2 regions of the Mangrovibacterium diazotrophicum genome follow, and region 1 is predicted to be linked to the other one. Evidence: riboswitches for the same ligand, from Rfam matches in the RefSeq annotation. Region 1 holds a riboswitch; the other holds the start of a gene.
What was found. A riboswitch is a leader RNA that binds a small molecule or an ion and turns the genes downstream of it on or off. The one in region 1 is predicted to bind thiamine pyrophosphate.

Region 1 (7,933 bases):
TCCTGATTCCACAGCGCGATGCTTTAAATAAATTGCAGATTGAGAAAACCAGATGGATGACCAGTAAACAACAATTGCGATTGCGAGAGGTGAGCGACTACCTGATGCGCTACCTCGAGATGCTGGAGGCCGCGCGAGAACTGGCTTCCGTCAGCCAGGAAACGCTGATCAACCGTTCCAACGAGCAGATTAACAACCGCATGTACCTGCTTTCTATCATTGCGGCACTGTTCCTGCCGTTGAGCTTTTTCACCGGTTTGCTCGGGGTCAACCTTTCCGGTATTCCCCATGCCGAGAATCATTATGCTTTTTCAGCTTTCGTGGTCATTTTATTGGTGGTGGTAGCCTTTCAATTTTGGTTTTTCCGAAAAAATAAATGGCTATAAAACGAAAAACCCTGCCACACAACAGGCAGGGTCTTCAACTAACTAAACCTAAACTAAAACCAAATTTGAAAATTTACTAATGTCTTTTACGTCAATTCATTTAATGAATTTCAATCATTCGTGGTTCGTGCGATTTATACTCCTCTCGTTTTGGCAAACTAACGGTTAAAACGCCATTTTTGTGGTTTGCTTCAATCTTGTTCGCATCAACGCCGTCAGGCAATTGGAATGAACGGCTGAATTTGGAATAATTAAACTCACAGAATACCACCTTGCTGTCTTTTTCTTCTTTTTTCTCTTCTTGTTTTTCCGAAGAAATGGTCAGCAAATTATCTTTTAAATCGATATGGAAGTCTTTTTTGTCCAAACCAGGAGCGGCCAGCTCAATTTCGTAATGGTCTTTTTTGTCATACACATTCACATTTGGACTGCTGTTCCATCCTGATTTTTCAAAAAAATCGTTCCATACATCTTTACCGAAAAACTCATCAAATAAACTTGGTGTGTTTCTGTTTGATCTTACAAATGGTAACATAACTTTGTCCTCCTATCAATTAGTTAAACATTGATTTTTTGTTTTCTGACTATCAACTATCAAAGGTTGCTCCAAAGTAGTTTTACGCAGTTTCAGGCTGAAAATTTGCAAAATCCAATGTCATTTTGACGGAGAAAAAGACATTTTTTCAGAATTCAACTTACTGATAATGACATACTTTCCGAACAGATCATTTTCAGCATGTCGAAATTTGTTTGAATATTCGATGATTTTTGTTTTAACTTTGCCCCCTATATGCAATGGGGTGTCCTAATATTACGGACTGAGATCATACCCAAAGAACCTGATCCGGGTAATGCCGGCGTAGGGAGGGCGCAAGAAGGGAACACGTATTCCTACCTCATTGGTTATTTATTAACCAAACTTTCACTCAAAAAATGAAAAAAGTATTTTTTCTGCTGGTCATGTTGAGTCTGACCACCTTCACTTTCGCACAGTATTCGATTTCCGGTGTGGTGATGAATGAGAAACGCGAAGTATTGCCAGGAGCCAATGTTGTTTTGGCCGGAACGTACACCGGAACCGTTGCCGACTCGAACGGAAAATTCGCAATCACCAATTTGCATTCGGGAAGTTACGAGCTTCTGATCTCATTTATTGGCTACGAGAAAACAAGCCAACCCGTCAAGTTGGAGAAAAGCAACCAAACGATCACAGCTATACTGAAACAGTCCGGCATTATGACGGAAGAAGTCATGGTTTCGGCAACACGTGCCGGCGACAAAACGCCGGTGGCCAAAACTTCGGTCGACCGAACAACTATCGAAAACCGAAACATGGGCCAGGACATTCCCTACTTGCTGACGATGACACCTTCGTACGTGGCAAGCTCGGATGCCGGAGCCGGCGTTGGTTATACTGACTTCCGTATTCGTGGTACTTCAGCCAACCGTATCAATGTAACGGTAAACGGCATCCCGATGAACGATGCCGAGTCGCACGGAACTTACTTTGTGGATATTCCCGACCTGGCTGGTTCAATCGACAACATCCAGGTGCAACGTGGTGTGGGAACATCTACTAACGGTGCTGCTGCTTTTGGCGCAACCATCAACCTGCAAACCACAACACTGAACAAACAAGCGTATGCCGAAGTAAAAAGCTCTGCCGGCTCTTTTGGTACCTTCAAAAACTCGGTTGCTGCCGGTACCGGACTGATGGGTAAATTCGCTTTCGACGTGCGTTTGTCCAAAGTTTCTTCCGATGGCTTTATCGACCGCGCCACTTCTGACCTCAAATCGTTCTTCGTTTCGGGTGGCTACTATTCCGAAAACACCATTCTGAAAGTGAATATTTTCTCGGGATTTGAGGAAACGTACCAAGCCTGGTATGGCGTACCTTCTGTCAAACTGAATAATGACACCGAAGGAATGCAACGCTACCTGGATCACTGGCTGTGGTCGGGATCGGAGCGCGAAAACCAAAAACGTTACGATGATCTGATCAACTCAGACGCTCGCACCTACAACTTTTACACTTACGAAAACGCTGTTGACCACTACCAACAGGATCATTACCAACTGCACTTCTCGCACAAGTTCAATGAATACCTGAACTTGAACGCGGCACTGCACTATACCTACGGACGTGGCTATTACGAAAACTACGAGTACGACCAGGATTATGCCGATTACCAAATGACAGCTCCGGAGGGTATTGATGTCACCGACATGGTTGTGCGTAAGTGGTTGGATAATGACTTTTACGGTTCAACTTACTCGTTAAACTACGACGACGGGAAAAATGCCTTCACCTTTGGCGGTGGTTACAACGAGTACGACGGTCGTCACTTTGGCCGGGTAATTTGGGCTCAATACATGGGCGACAACCTGACAGTAACCGATTGGTATGGTGGCACCAGTGTTGACAGTGAATTTGAATGGTACCGTGGAAAAGGCATCAAAAAAGACTTCAACCTATTTGGAAAATACAATCTGCAACTGAACGAAGCGTTGAGTTTCTACGCCGACCTTCAATACCGCCACATTGATTACAAGATTACCGGCATTGAAGATGATTTACGCGACATCAGTCAAAAGCACAAATTCGATTTCTTCAACCCGAAAGTAGGCCTTTATTACAAACCGAACGCCGGAAACGAAGCCTACATCAGCTTTGCCCGTGCGAACCGCGAACCCAACCGCAGCAACTTTGTCGACGCCGATGAAAACCACATGCCGGTGGCAGAAACACTGAATGATTTCGAGGCTGGCTACACCCACCGCACCCGCAACTACTCGATTGGCGCCAACCTTTATTATATGCTTTACAAAGATCAGCTGATCCAAACCGGAGAACTAAACGATGTGGGTTCGGCGATTATGGTGAATGTTGACGACAGCTACCGCGCCGGTATCGAACTGATGGGAGGACTGAAAATTACCCGCAGTTTGAAGTGGGATGTGAACGCCACCTTCAGCCAAAACAAGATTAAAAACTTTACCGAGTACGTGGACAACTGGGACTACTGGTACGACATGGACAACGAGCCCTATCAATATGTTACCGACCTTGGAAGAACCGACCTGGCTTTTTCACCCAACGTGATTGTGAACAGCCAGCTGAGTTTTCTCCCCGTCAAGGATTTATCAATCAGCCTGCTGTCAAACTACGTGAGCGACCAATACATCGACAATTCATCGAGTGAAGATCGCAAGCTGAACGCGTGGTTTGTGAACAACCTGAAGATAGATTACACGATAAAAGGAAACTTATTTCAGGAAATTAAATTACACCTGATGGTGAATAACCTGTTCGACGCGGAATACGAAAGTAACGCATGGGTTTACTCGTATTACACGGGCGGAACCCGTTATAAAATGGACGGTTATTTCCCGCAGGCGGGAATCAACTTTTTTGCCGGAATTGATTTCAAGTTTTAATTAGAGATGCAACCCTCGGAATTACTCCGGGGGTCGCTTTTGATATATCGAATTGTCAATAATGTGCGGGAAATTTGACGAAAAATTCCGGGAACTATTTATCCGGAACGACCTGAAGGATTTTGCTTTCTTCGACGTCGAAAAACAGCGGTGCGACGACTACTTTCGGGTAGCGTTTCCGAAGTCGTTCAACCTCGCACAACAAAAACTCAACAGCGTCGCCGATCTCAAAAAACGGCGATAAGTTATCGAAATGCGAGCTGGCATTCTCCGCTTTCCACCCGGCATTTTTCACCATTCCGGCAACAAAAGCGTCTTTCTGATCGTCGAGTTTTGCCATTCCACAATGGCTGTGACCAATGAGTGCAATCGCGCGAACACCGCCAACTCCGATGGCATACGAAACCTGGAATTCGTGAAAAAACAGGTTTGCTCCCCCCGATCGAATCACGTAAGCAAAGTTCTCGGGAATCCACAAACTTTTTCGGTTGTCCATACACATTCCAATCAGCAGCTGCGCCTGGTCGTAATTACAAAAAGTCTTGTTCAGGTTATGGTACTCCAACAGCAGGCTGATCGCCGTATTCCGATATTCCGGCAGAATATCCTGCTTTGAATTAACCTCAATTAGTCTCGCCATTTCTTTTTAATGCTTGGTCCCCTTTCAAACCCGCGAGCCCAAGTAAAAGTTCATGTCAACCTCAATTTTCCAATTCTTAAAAACAGCTTTTTATATTATTTTTGAAAAAAACTTCGAGATGGCACAAGACTGGAAAGATAAGTTGGGGATGGCTTTTTCAATTTCCCCGGATTCGCAAAACGAAAACAAGGAAGAAAAGCAGGAAAAAACACCTTCTATCCCGGCGAACAAACAAACGTTATATGTTGAATTGGACAAGAAGGGCCGCAACGGGAAATCGGCAACGCTTGTTACCGGATTTGAGGGAACTGATGACGAATTGAAGGAATTAGCGCGCAGGCTAAAAACACAATGTGGCGTCGGTGGCTCAACCCGCGACGGCGAAATCCTGATTCAGGGAAACTTTCGCGATAAAGTTATTCAAATGCTGCAAGCTGAAGGCTACAAAACCAAGCGAATCGGCGGATAAAAACTATTGGCTAATCATGGATGTTGCCATGGTATTTTCGGCTACAATTTTGACCTGCTTGGGCTGAAGTTCGTCTTCCATCGTGGGTGCCTGAATATAATCGGCGCTTTCGGAAACGCGCACCCGAACCGAATCGGAGATCGCAAATTTAGCTGAAGCCATTTGCTTAAATTCCTGGTCGCTGTACAACTCCTTGAAAAAATTGGCCCAAACCGGCAAAGCGGTGTAAGCACCTTGCCCGTATCGCAAACTACGGAAATGAACTGCCGGGTATTCGGCGCCCACCCAAACTCCGGCAACCAAATCGGGGGTAAATCCAACAAACCAACCGTCGGCCTGATTCTGTGTAGTTCCGGTTTTTCCGGCAATCTCGCCTTTCAATCCGTAACGATATCGCAATGATCTGGCAGTTCCGCGATCGACCACATTCTTCATCATCTCAACAATCGTCTCCATACTTTCGCGTGATGCAATGGAGTCTCCCTTTGCTGTTGTGTTGGTATTTGCTGCGTACAATAACTCACCATTCCGATCGGCAACCGATTTAATCAACTGCGGTTTAACCGGTACGCCCATATTGGCAAACGACTGGTAAGCCCGAACCAGCTCAAACAATGACAACTCTGCCGTGCCTAAAGCCAGCGAAGGAACATGCGGCAAACGCGTTTCGATACCAGCGTGCTGAGCTAACTGGCAAACGTTGGAAATACCTGTTTTCAGAATCAGGTTGGCGCTGACCGTATTCACCGAATGTGTCAATGCCCCTTTCAGCGTGTACATGCCGCCATATTGATTATCCGCATTTTTCGGGGTCCAGTTGTCGTAAGCTGCATACGAAACCGTGTCGTTTACAAACAGATCATCCGGGCCGTAGCCATGCTCCAGTGCTGATAAATAAACAAATGGTTTAAAGGTAGAACCGACCTGACGTTTCGCCAACACGTGGTCGTACTGAAAATGCTTGTAGTTGATCCCGCCCACCCAGGCTTTGATTTCTCCGGTACGACTGTCCATCGCCATAAAACCGGCGTTCAGCATCCGCAGGTTATGCAGCACAAGTTCTTTCGGCGACATCAAACTGTCTTTTTCGCCGTTCCAGTCGAAAACCCGAACCATCTTCTTTGTTTCCTGTTCCTCTTTTGACATTCCTTTCAACTTTTGCTCAGCCAGACGTTCCAAATCCGATTTGCGATTCCAGCTATCTCTCGCCAGTTCCCGGTTCAGCACTTTCTGAATTGAAGCCAAATGCTTGTGCACCGCATTTTCTGCATAAAACTGCATCTTTGAATTGATGGTTGTGTAAATTTTCAGGCCATCGGCCTCCAGGTTGTATGAAGCATCTTGCGAATTATTTACTTCTTTAATAATGTCCTGCAATTCTGTTTTTAAGTGAGCTCTCAAATAAGGTGCGATCCCGTTCGAGTTGCTCAGCAAGGTGTAGTTTAATTCGACCGGCAATTCCGACAGCGAATCTTTCTCTGCCTCACTCAAAATGTCGTATTTGGCCATCTGCCCCAGCACTACGTTGCGGCGTTCCATTGCCCGATCTCCATGAAGGCGGGGACTGTAATAACTCGGCCCTTTCAACATCCCTATTAAAAGTGCGGCCTCCTGTGCATTCAATTTTTCCGGCGATTTGCCGAAATAGCGGAATGCACCAGCCTTCAACCCATAAGTGTCTTCCCCGAAAGGAACGGTATTTAAATAAAGTACCAGTAGTTCTCGTTTGGTGTAAATGCGTTCCAACTCGTAGGCCAAAACCATCTCGCGCAATTTATTGATAACGATGGAGCCAAACATGTAATCCTGACGCGGATAAAGGTTTTTGGCCAACTGCTGCGTGATGGTACTTCCTCCCCCGGAATTTGGGTCACCCATCAAAATGCTTTTCACAAAAACGCGTCCCAAACTTCGAAAGTCGATCCCATGGTGACTGTAGAACCGAATATCCTCAGTTGCTAAAAGTGCCTGAATGATACTTTCGGGGATTTCATTTGGATACATATCCAAACGGTTCTGAATATAGAACTTGCCCATCAAAACGGAGTCTGCGGTGTACAGCTCTGTCGCAAGAGGATGATCAATGGTCATCAATTCCCGTTTGTCGGGCATCGGACCAAAAACTTCAAGTTCAATTAAAGCAATGGTGACAAAAAATGCCAAACTTGAAGTTACCAGGAGAGCCAAAAAGAAACCGGCTGTGATCGTCAACAATTTGTTGTTCCGTCTGATCAGGTAACGCCAACGGATACTCAATTTTCGGAGAATAGGATGGGATGTTTTCATAGCAGGGGGTGTTTATTCGTTGTAGTATTCCAATGCTTTCGGTAAATGTTCGTTCAGTGCTTTAATCCGGTTTTTAGGATCCGGGTGAGTTGATAAGAATTCGGGGACGCCCGATTGAGAAGATTGCAACATGCGCTCCCAGAACTTCGGTGCTTCCCGCGGGTCGTAACCGGCCATCGCCATAAAATAGAGGCCCATTTCATCGGCTTCGCTTTCGTGACTACGGCTGTACGGTAGAATCACACCCAATTGTGCCCCCGTCCCGTAAGCCAGCATTGCCAGGCTCGTGGTTTCAGTTTTCTGCGTGGCAAGCGCTTCTGAAAGCGCGACTCCTCCCATTTGTAATGCCATTTCCTGAGACATGCGTTCGTTTCCATGCTGAGCAATGGCATGCGCAATTTCATGCGACATTACGACGGCAATCCCATTCTCATCTTCACAAACAGGCAAAATTCCGGTGTAAAAAGCTATTTTTCCACCAGGCATACACCAGGCATTTACTTGGGGGCTCTCGATCAGGTTGAACTCCCAGGCGTAACCTTCGATTAAATCTTCACGACCAATCTTTTTCAAATAATCCTGAACTGCCGAGGCAATTTCGGAGCCGACATCGCGAATAGAGTTGATTGCTTCTGTGTTGTTTGATAATTGTGAACTGTCGAGCACGGCATTGTAGTTTTCAGCAGCCAGCGATTGCATCTCCTCGGCTGGGAT
Region 2 (7,933 bases), 1.8 Mb from region 1:
AAGTGGGTAATTTTACCTTTTTCATCAACGATTGAAGAAATCAGCGCGCTTTCCCAAAATAAGTCGCCGTTCTTGCGCCTATTCAGAAATTCGCCTTGCCATTCTTCGCCTTTTAAAATTGTTTCCCAGAGTTTTTTATAGAACTCGTTCGAATGAACACCCGATTTCAGAAACGATGGATTTTCCCCAATAACTTCGTCTAAGGAGTATCCCGAAACCTCCGTAAATTTGGGATTCGCATAAATAATTTTACCCACGTCGTCGGTGATGATAATGCTAACCGGACTTTGGTCGGTGGCTTTACCGAACAGTTGCAAGCGCCTTTCTGCTTGTTTCCGATCGGTAAAATCCTGATAGATTACCAAATTGAGCATTTCACTATCCCAGAAGATTGTTTTCCGTTTGACGATCAGGTTTTTGATCTTGCCAGACTTGGTTATGATCTCCGTTTCGTAATCGGGCTCCTCCGGCAATCCTTTTTTACGGTTTGCTTTTCGTCTTTCATGTTCTTTGAAACTTTCCTCCGAATAGCGTTGGGATGATGGTGTCTTGTGAAACTCATCCAAATTGCGATAGCCGTACAGATTTAGAAAAGCGGCGTTTGTATACAGGGTTTTTCCGCTGTTGGAGACGATTCGCATACCCAAAGGTGAATCATCCATGGTACGGCGGAAGTTCTCGTGTGATTGGATAAGCTCGTTCTCAGCACGTTTCCGTTCATTGATGTTAATGACAGTTCCTATGTAGCCGAATAGTTTTTTGTTGGGATCATACTCGGGAACAGCTACGCCCAAGACCCAGTTGATGGTACCGTCTGGCTTTACAAAACGATATTCAGTTTCTGAAAGCACCTTGTTTTTAGAGGCAATCTCCCAGTTGTCCGCAATGGCTTTGCGATCTTCCGGGTGAACTGCCGACAACCACCCGTCGCCCAACGCTTGTTCAAATGACAGTCCACTAATTTCCAACCATTTTGGGTTTACATAGGTGGTGTAACCGTCACCCCGGGTCCGAAATATACCAACCGGGGATTTCTCGGTAAGCGTGTGAAAAAGTCGCTCGCTGTCAACCAGTTTTCGCTGAAGGCTCTGCTCGCGGCTTTGATCTTTAAAAACCAGCACAACGCCTGTAACTTTGCCGTTGGTATCCTTAATCAACGAGCTATTATTGGTAATTGGAATTTTTCGCCCATTTTTGGTTTGCAATAGCTTGTTCTTCGAATGTTCGATGGCTTCGCCGCTTACCAAAACCTTTTGAATAGGGCAAATCAATGGATCGCCCGTCTCTGGATCCAATACTTTAAAGATTTCTTCGGCTGATGTGCCAACACATTCCGCCTCGGGCCATCCAGTCAACTCACAAGCTTTAGGGTTGATGAAGGTAACAAGGCCTTTATTATCGGTTGTAATCAAGCCGTCGCCAATGCTGAGTAGAGTTGTCCGGTGGCGGTACTCGTTTTCCTCAAGTTCATCTTCAGCATTCACCCGTTGCGCTTCATTGCGGAAGATCATTCCCATGAACATACAGGCCGCAGGGAAGATCAGCAAAACCGGCAACCAAATATTTTCGATAACATGCCATGCAACTGCTTTGGGTAAAAGCAGCTGGCAGGCCAGCATGGAAACATTCGTGGTCAAACCAAACAAGTAAAAGGTCAGTGCCCGTATATTCTCCGGTTTACCATTGTATGCCCAACGAAAAACAAATCCCCAGGCGACTGATACGATGATCGAAGCCATGCCTGCCCAAAGACCATCGCCGCCAACATACCCCCGGTATGCAAGAGCCATAACCATGGAGATTAATCCGGCTATATGTCCGCCAAACAGGCCGGCCATCGACAACACAATGGACCTGCCGTCGTAGATAATTCCAGAGGAAACTTTCAGCGGGAAGTACATGCCAATAACGGTAATCGATCCAAAAAGCAGGCCCGACAAAACCTGATGTCTTAGCTTGCCGCTATTCTTATGGCGCGAAATAAAGCTGAATAGAACAGTTAAAGTGATCAGCAAGGTCGAGTTTAAAATAAGCTCGGTAATCATTTGATTCAGTATCCTCCTGTTTGTAAAAATAGATTAGAAAATAAACGATCGCAATCACTAAAGTTAAAGGAGACGCAATTTAGCATTAAAAATTGACTGGGTAAAAAATGCTGTACATATACGCCATATTCTTCCAAATTCCGAATATAAAAAACAATGAAATTAGTCTGATGTTCTTATTTTTAAGCCTTTCAAAAATACTACCTCAAATGAGATTCTTAATTTTCCTTTTGCTGCTAAGCGTAACCTGCGTGCAGGTCGATGCCCGGATCGTGAGAAAACGGATTCCTGACAAACTTGTTGTGTTGACTTTCGATGATGCAACTGCCAGCCAGTACTCGATTGTTGCCCCGCTGTTGAAAAAGTACGGATTCAATGCGACGTTTTTTATTTGCGAGTTCCCTCCAAATTTTGGTGATTCCACAAAATACATGAACTGGAGACAAATAAAGGAATTGAACGATATGGGCTTTGAGATTGCCAATCACACGCGCCATCACGAGCACCTTGACAAATTGCATGGGGAAAAAGCATTAGAGGTGCTTCATTACATCGACAACAAATGTGATTCGATGGGAGTTCTAAAGCCGGAAGATTTTGCCTATCCGGGTTATGGTTTGAATCAATCGGCTTTTGCGATACTCGAGGAAGAAGGCTATAACTTTGCGCGTGCTGGAGGAAGTCGTCCGTACAATCCGCTGACGGATCATCCGCTCTTGCTGCCGAGTTGGGCAACAAATTCCGAAAATAAGGCTGATATTATGGACGCTTTTGCACTGGCAAAAGATGGTCAGATTGTCGTGTTGACCATTCACGGAGTTCCGGATGCAGAGCACCCTTGGGTGACAACGCCGCCGGAGTTGTTCGAGGGATATTTGAAATACCTTTCAGAAAATGATTTTGAAGTGATTGCTATGAGAGACCTTAAAAAGTATATCAATGTTGAAAAGGCGATGAAGACGATCAGTCCCGACTTCTCCAGACCTTTGAAAAATTAATAGAATTTTGGTCCTTCGTTTTGACCGTTTCCAATTATCGCTACCTTTGCTACATCTCGTTAGGGGTGTCCGGTTATTTGCCGGACTGAGATTATACCCTGGAACCTGAAATGTATCATAACAGCGTAGGGAAACGAGGATTGTAACCGATCCGTTATTTGTCAAAATACAAGCCGTTTCACTTCCTGTGGGACGGTTTTTTTATGACCTTCCGCAGATGATCATTTCTACATTTTTTAACCGTAAAAAATTGAAATGATGATTACCGTAAAAACGATTAGCACCGATTTGAAGTCGGTGCGCGAGAAATCTCCCTTAGTGCACAACATTACCAACTTTGTGGTGATGAATAACACGGCCAATGCGTTGCTGGCCGTTGGTGCTTCGCCGGTGATGGCCCATGCCGTGGAAGAAGTCACAGATATGGTGAATATTGCTTCCTCGCTTGTGATCAACATGGGAACGCTCAATCCCCAGTGGGTTGATGGAATGATTGCTGCCGGTAAAGCAGCCACTAAAAAAGGTATTCCTGTTGTCTTCGATCCCGTTGGTGTAGGCGCTACGCCATACCGGAATGAGGTTGCTGCACGAATTGTAAACGAGTGCAAACCGACTTTCATTCGGGGCAATGCATCTGAAATTATGGCTTTGGCCAAAGAAAACATTGTGACCAAAGGCGTGGATAGCTCCGCTTCGAGCAATTCGGCGATAGAGGGAGCCAAGCGTTTGGCAACAGAGACCGGAGCGATTGTCGTAATCAGTGGTCCAGAGGATTTTATAACTGATGGAAAAGAAGTGCTGTCAACTAAAAACGGTTCGACCATGATGGCGAAAGTGACCGGGATGGGGTGTACCGCAACAGCTGTTTTAGGAGCTTTTGCCGGCGTTAATGCCAACCGTTTGGAGGCAGCAACGCATGCAATGGCTGTGATGAGTATTGCCGGTGAAATTGCAGCTGCAAAATCAGCAGGGCCGGGGACCTTGCAACTTCACTTTCTGGATACGCTTTACAACCTGAGCGAAGCGGATATTGAAAAGACGTTTAAAGCTTAAAAATGAAGAACTTTGATCTGAGCCTGTACCTGGTCACCGACCGTGCTTTGTCGCTAGGACGTCCGTTGGAATTTATTGTTGAAGAGGCGGTAAAAGGAGGCGTTACAATGGTGCAGTTGCGCGAAAAGGATTGCTCGTCGCTTGAGTTTTATAAGTTGGGGATGAAGCTGAAAAAAATCCTCAATCCGCTGAATATCCCTTTGATCATCAATGATCGCTTGGATATTGCCCTTGCAGTCGATGCTGATGGTTTGCACATTGGCCAAAGTGATTTGCCCTGGCAGGTAGCGCGCCAACTGCTCGGGTCTGACAAGATTCTGGGGCTTTCCGTGGAAACGCAGCAGCAGGCGGAAGACGCTAATCATTTAGATGTGGATTACATCGGTGTTTCGCCGGTATTTGCGACGCCAACCAAAACCGATACGTTTCAACCTTTCGGTTTGGATGGATTAAAGCGAGCTTGCCGTGTTTGCAAGCACCCGGCTGTAGCAATCGGTGGTATCAACCTCAATAATGCAGCTTCAATCATTCAACATGGAGCGGAAGGAGTTGCCCTGGTTTCGGCGATCTCTTCTGCCGAAGATCCGGCAAACGCTGCACGCGAACTAAAATTAGAAATTCAAAAAAATATTCGATAATGACATGGAGCGAAGAAGCGTGGGCCGAATGTAATTCGGTTTTCACAGAAATAACAAAACTGCCTTTTTTGCACGAGCTCATGGATGGTAGTTTGCCCAACGAAAAATTTTTATTCTACCTGCGACAGGATGCTTTTTACCTGGCTGAATACGGCAAAATTCTGGCTGCCATCGCGGCTCGCCTGGACCAAAAAGAATGGCGCGAAGCTTTTCTGGGCTTTTCGGGTGATACGGTAGCTGTTGAACAGGCCTTGCATCAGTTCTATCTGAAAGATCAGTTGGTTGATGCGGAGCCGACACCAACGAACCTCCTTTATACAGGGCACATGTGGCGTCAGCTGGCTGCTCACTCAACAGAAGAAGCACTGGCTTCGGTCTTGCCTTGCTTCTGGGTGTACAAAGAGGTTGGTGATTTTATTTTGGCAAACCAGGCAAAAGGGGAGAATCCTTATCAATCGTGGATTGATACCTATGGAGGCGACGAGTTTGCGAAGGCTGTAGCCAAAGCATTGTTTATCTGCGATAAATATGCCGAAAAATGTACTCCGGCACAACGCGAACGGATGACGGCTGCTTTCAAGTTGGCGTTCAAAATGGAATGGATGTTCTGGCAAAGTGCCTACGAGCAGGAACAATGGCGGGTGTGAGAAGAGTTGCGAGTGATGAGACATGAGTAGTGAGTAGTTTGAGGACCTTTTTCTCAATTATCTAATATCTAGCATCAAACAATCCAGTATCTAAAATATGCACTATAAACGAGTTTTAAGTATTGCCGGAAGCGACCCCAGCGGGGGAGCAGGCATTCAGGCCGACCTGAAAACGATGTCGGCTTGCGGTTGTTTTGCAACAACGGCAATTACAGCAGTTGTTGATGAAAATACGGTTGGTGTGTACGGCGTTCACCCCATTCCGGTTGATTTTGTGAAAGGGCAGATTAGATCGGTGCTGGATGATATTGGTGCTGATGCAATCAAAATCGGAATGCTACACTCGTCGGAATTGATTCGCGGAATAAAGGAAACGCTCGAGCCATACCAGATTCGCAATATTGTGCTTGACCCGGTGATGGTAGCAACCTCCGGCGACAAACTTTTGCTGGATGAGGCAATCGCCACCCTTCAAAATGAATTGATCCCGATGACCCGGGTGATCACGCCCAATATTCCGGAAGCGGAGATTCTATCCGGTCAGAAAATCACTTGTCAGGCCGATTTGCCGAAGGTTGTTAAAAGCCTGACATGCGGAGGAAAAGTCTCCGTGTTGCTCAAAGCAGGTCATCTAACAGAAGATGAGTTGACAGATATTTTTTACAATGCCGAAACAGACGAACTGTTGGAGTTGAAATCGAAACGGGTGAATACAAAAAATACCCACGGCACGGGCTGTACATTTTCGTCGGCATTTGCTTCGTTTCTGGCCCACGGATTGGATTTGAATGCCGCCGTTCGGGCTGCAAAAGAATACATCAATAAAGCGATCATAGAAGGCACCTCCTACGAAATCGGAAAAGGGCATGGGCCTGTGCATCACTTTCATCCGTTTTGGAGATAGAAGTAATAAGTTACAAGTTTAAAGTTTAAAGTTGCGGGATTTGACATTTGATTTCGTTCTTTTCAACTTTTAGCGGTTGCTTCTGTTGTGAATGAAAAAGTAGCGACGATGAATTTGTTTCGTTCACTTCCTTCAAAATCGGATAACCTCTTACCGTTCGACGGAACAGTTGAATATTATGGTTGTGTGCTTTCGCTGGAAGAGGCTAATCATTTTTACAAGAAACTGTTAACACATATTGACTGGAAGAATGACGAGGCTGTTATGTTCGGTAAAAAGATTATTACCAAGCGGAAAGTTGCTTGGTACGGAGACAAACCTTTTCGTTACACCTATTCCAATACCAACAAATTCGCCTTGCCGTGGACGATGGAATTGGAGGCTTTGAAGAAAATCTGTGAGCAACAAAGCGGAGAAAGCTACAATTCTTGTTTGCTCAACTTATATCATGATGGATCGGAAGGTATGGCCTGGCATAGTGATGGAGAGAAAGATTTAAAGCCAAACGGAGCAATTGCCTCTCTGACGCTTGGTGCTGAGCGCAAATTTTCTTTCAAGCACAAGAAAAGCGGCGAAACACGATCGTTAATTTTAGAGCACGGGAGTTTGCTCGTAATGAAGGACGAAACCCAAACGCATTGGCTCCATCGCCTGCCGCCTACAAAAATGGTGCATAGCCCACGAATTAATTTGACCTTCCGAAGTATTGTCGGCCAATAATTTTCAATTTTCATACATAATGTTCCTCTAAGATGTTGTAAATTGTTCGAAGAGTTGCGGTTTCGCAAATCGAACAGCTTTCGAATTTCAGGTTTCCAGAATTCAAAGGAAAGTCCAGTAACCAAAAAACGAAAAGTGATTTAATATTCGATCAGATGTGAGGAGTATCCTTGCTCTGATGATTTTTGAAGTAAAAGAGTGACCCGATTGGTTTGGTTGTGCACGATGACTGTGGAATATTCAAGAAGCTTATTAGCCAGGATTTCTAATTAAGTATGAATATGAAAAAAACAGTATTGATTTTAGGCGCGATTTTGAGTTTTATTCTCTTTAAACCAGCAGAAGCTCAGGAGTCCGGTGGTTCCGATGCTGCAGAGCTGGCCAAAAAGTTGTCGAATCCGATCGCGAGTTTGATAAGCGTGCCGTTTCAGAATAACACCGATTGGGGAATTGGACCCTATGGTGGATCGCGAAATACGCTTAATATTCAGCCTGTGGTTCCGCTTTCGTTAACCGATGATATAAACCTGATCGTGCGATGGGTGCAGCCCGTGATTTCGCAGTATAACATTACCGGAATGGGGGAACATGAATCCGGTTTTGGTGACGCTGTTGTTAGCGCCTTTTTTAGCCCCAAAGCATCCAAAGGCGGCGTTACCTTGGGGGTTGGGCCGGTGTTTCTGGTTCCGACTGCCACAAACGACTTTTTAGGAACGAAGAAATTTGGCGTTGGTCCAACTGCTGTAGGGTTGATTCAAGCCAATGGGATGACAATCGGTGCCTTGTTGAATCAGGTCTGGAGCATTGCCGGCGACAGCGACCGTAGCAGCGTAAGCTCCATGTTTTTCCAACCCTTTTTCACCTACAACTGGAAATCAGGTGCTGGAATTGGCGCTAATTTCGAAATAACCCAAAACTGGAAGGGAAA

Region 2: linked by a shared signal. The riboswitch ahead of thiM (hydroxyethylthiazole kinase) and the one ahead of BC643_RS08070 (TonB-dependent receptor) in region 1 are both predicted to bind thiamine pyrophosphate.

What each region holds. Positions count from the first base shown of each region.
Region 1 is NZ_RAPN01000001.1:2,058,166-2,066,098, forward strand. It holds gene BC643_RS08060 (zinc transporter ZntB) at 1-386, shown strand, start outside; gene BC643_RS08065 (Hsp20/alpha crystallin family protein) at 487-921, opposite strand; TPP riboswitch at 1,173-1,269, shown strand; gene BC643_RS08070 (TonB-dependent receptor) at 1,320-3,824, shown strand; gene BC643_RS08075 (carbonic anhydrase) at 3,919-4,464, opposite strand; gene BC643_RS08080 (translation initiation factor) at 4,583-4,933, shown strand; gene BC643_RS08085 (penicillin-binding protein 1A) at 4,937-7,219, opposite strand; gene BC643_RS08090 (M48 family metallopeptidase) at 7,232-7,933, opposite strand, start outside.
Region 2 is NZ_RAPN01000001.1:256,278-264,210, forward strand. It holds gene BC643_RS01125 (PAS domain S-box protein) at 1-2,045, opposite strand, end outside; gene BC643_RS01130 (polysaccharide deacetylase family protein) at 2,255-3,043, shown strand; TPP riboswitch at 3,095-3,192, shown strand; gene thiM (hydroxyethylthiazole kinase) at 3,299-4,096, shown strand; gene thiE (thiamine phosphate synthase) at 4,099-4,734, shown strand; gene BC643_RS01145 (TenA family protein) at 4,734-5,381, shown strand; gene thiD (bifunctional hydroxymethylpyrimidine kinase/phosphomethylpyrimidine kinase) at 5,479-6,285, shown strand; gene BC643_RS01155 (alpha-ketoglutarate-dependent dioxygenase AlkB family protein) at 6,394-7,005, shown strand; gene BC643_RS01160 (hypothetical protein) at 7,287-7,933, shown strand, end outside.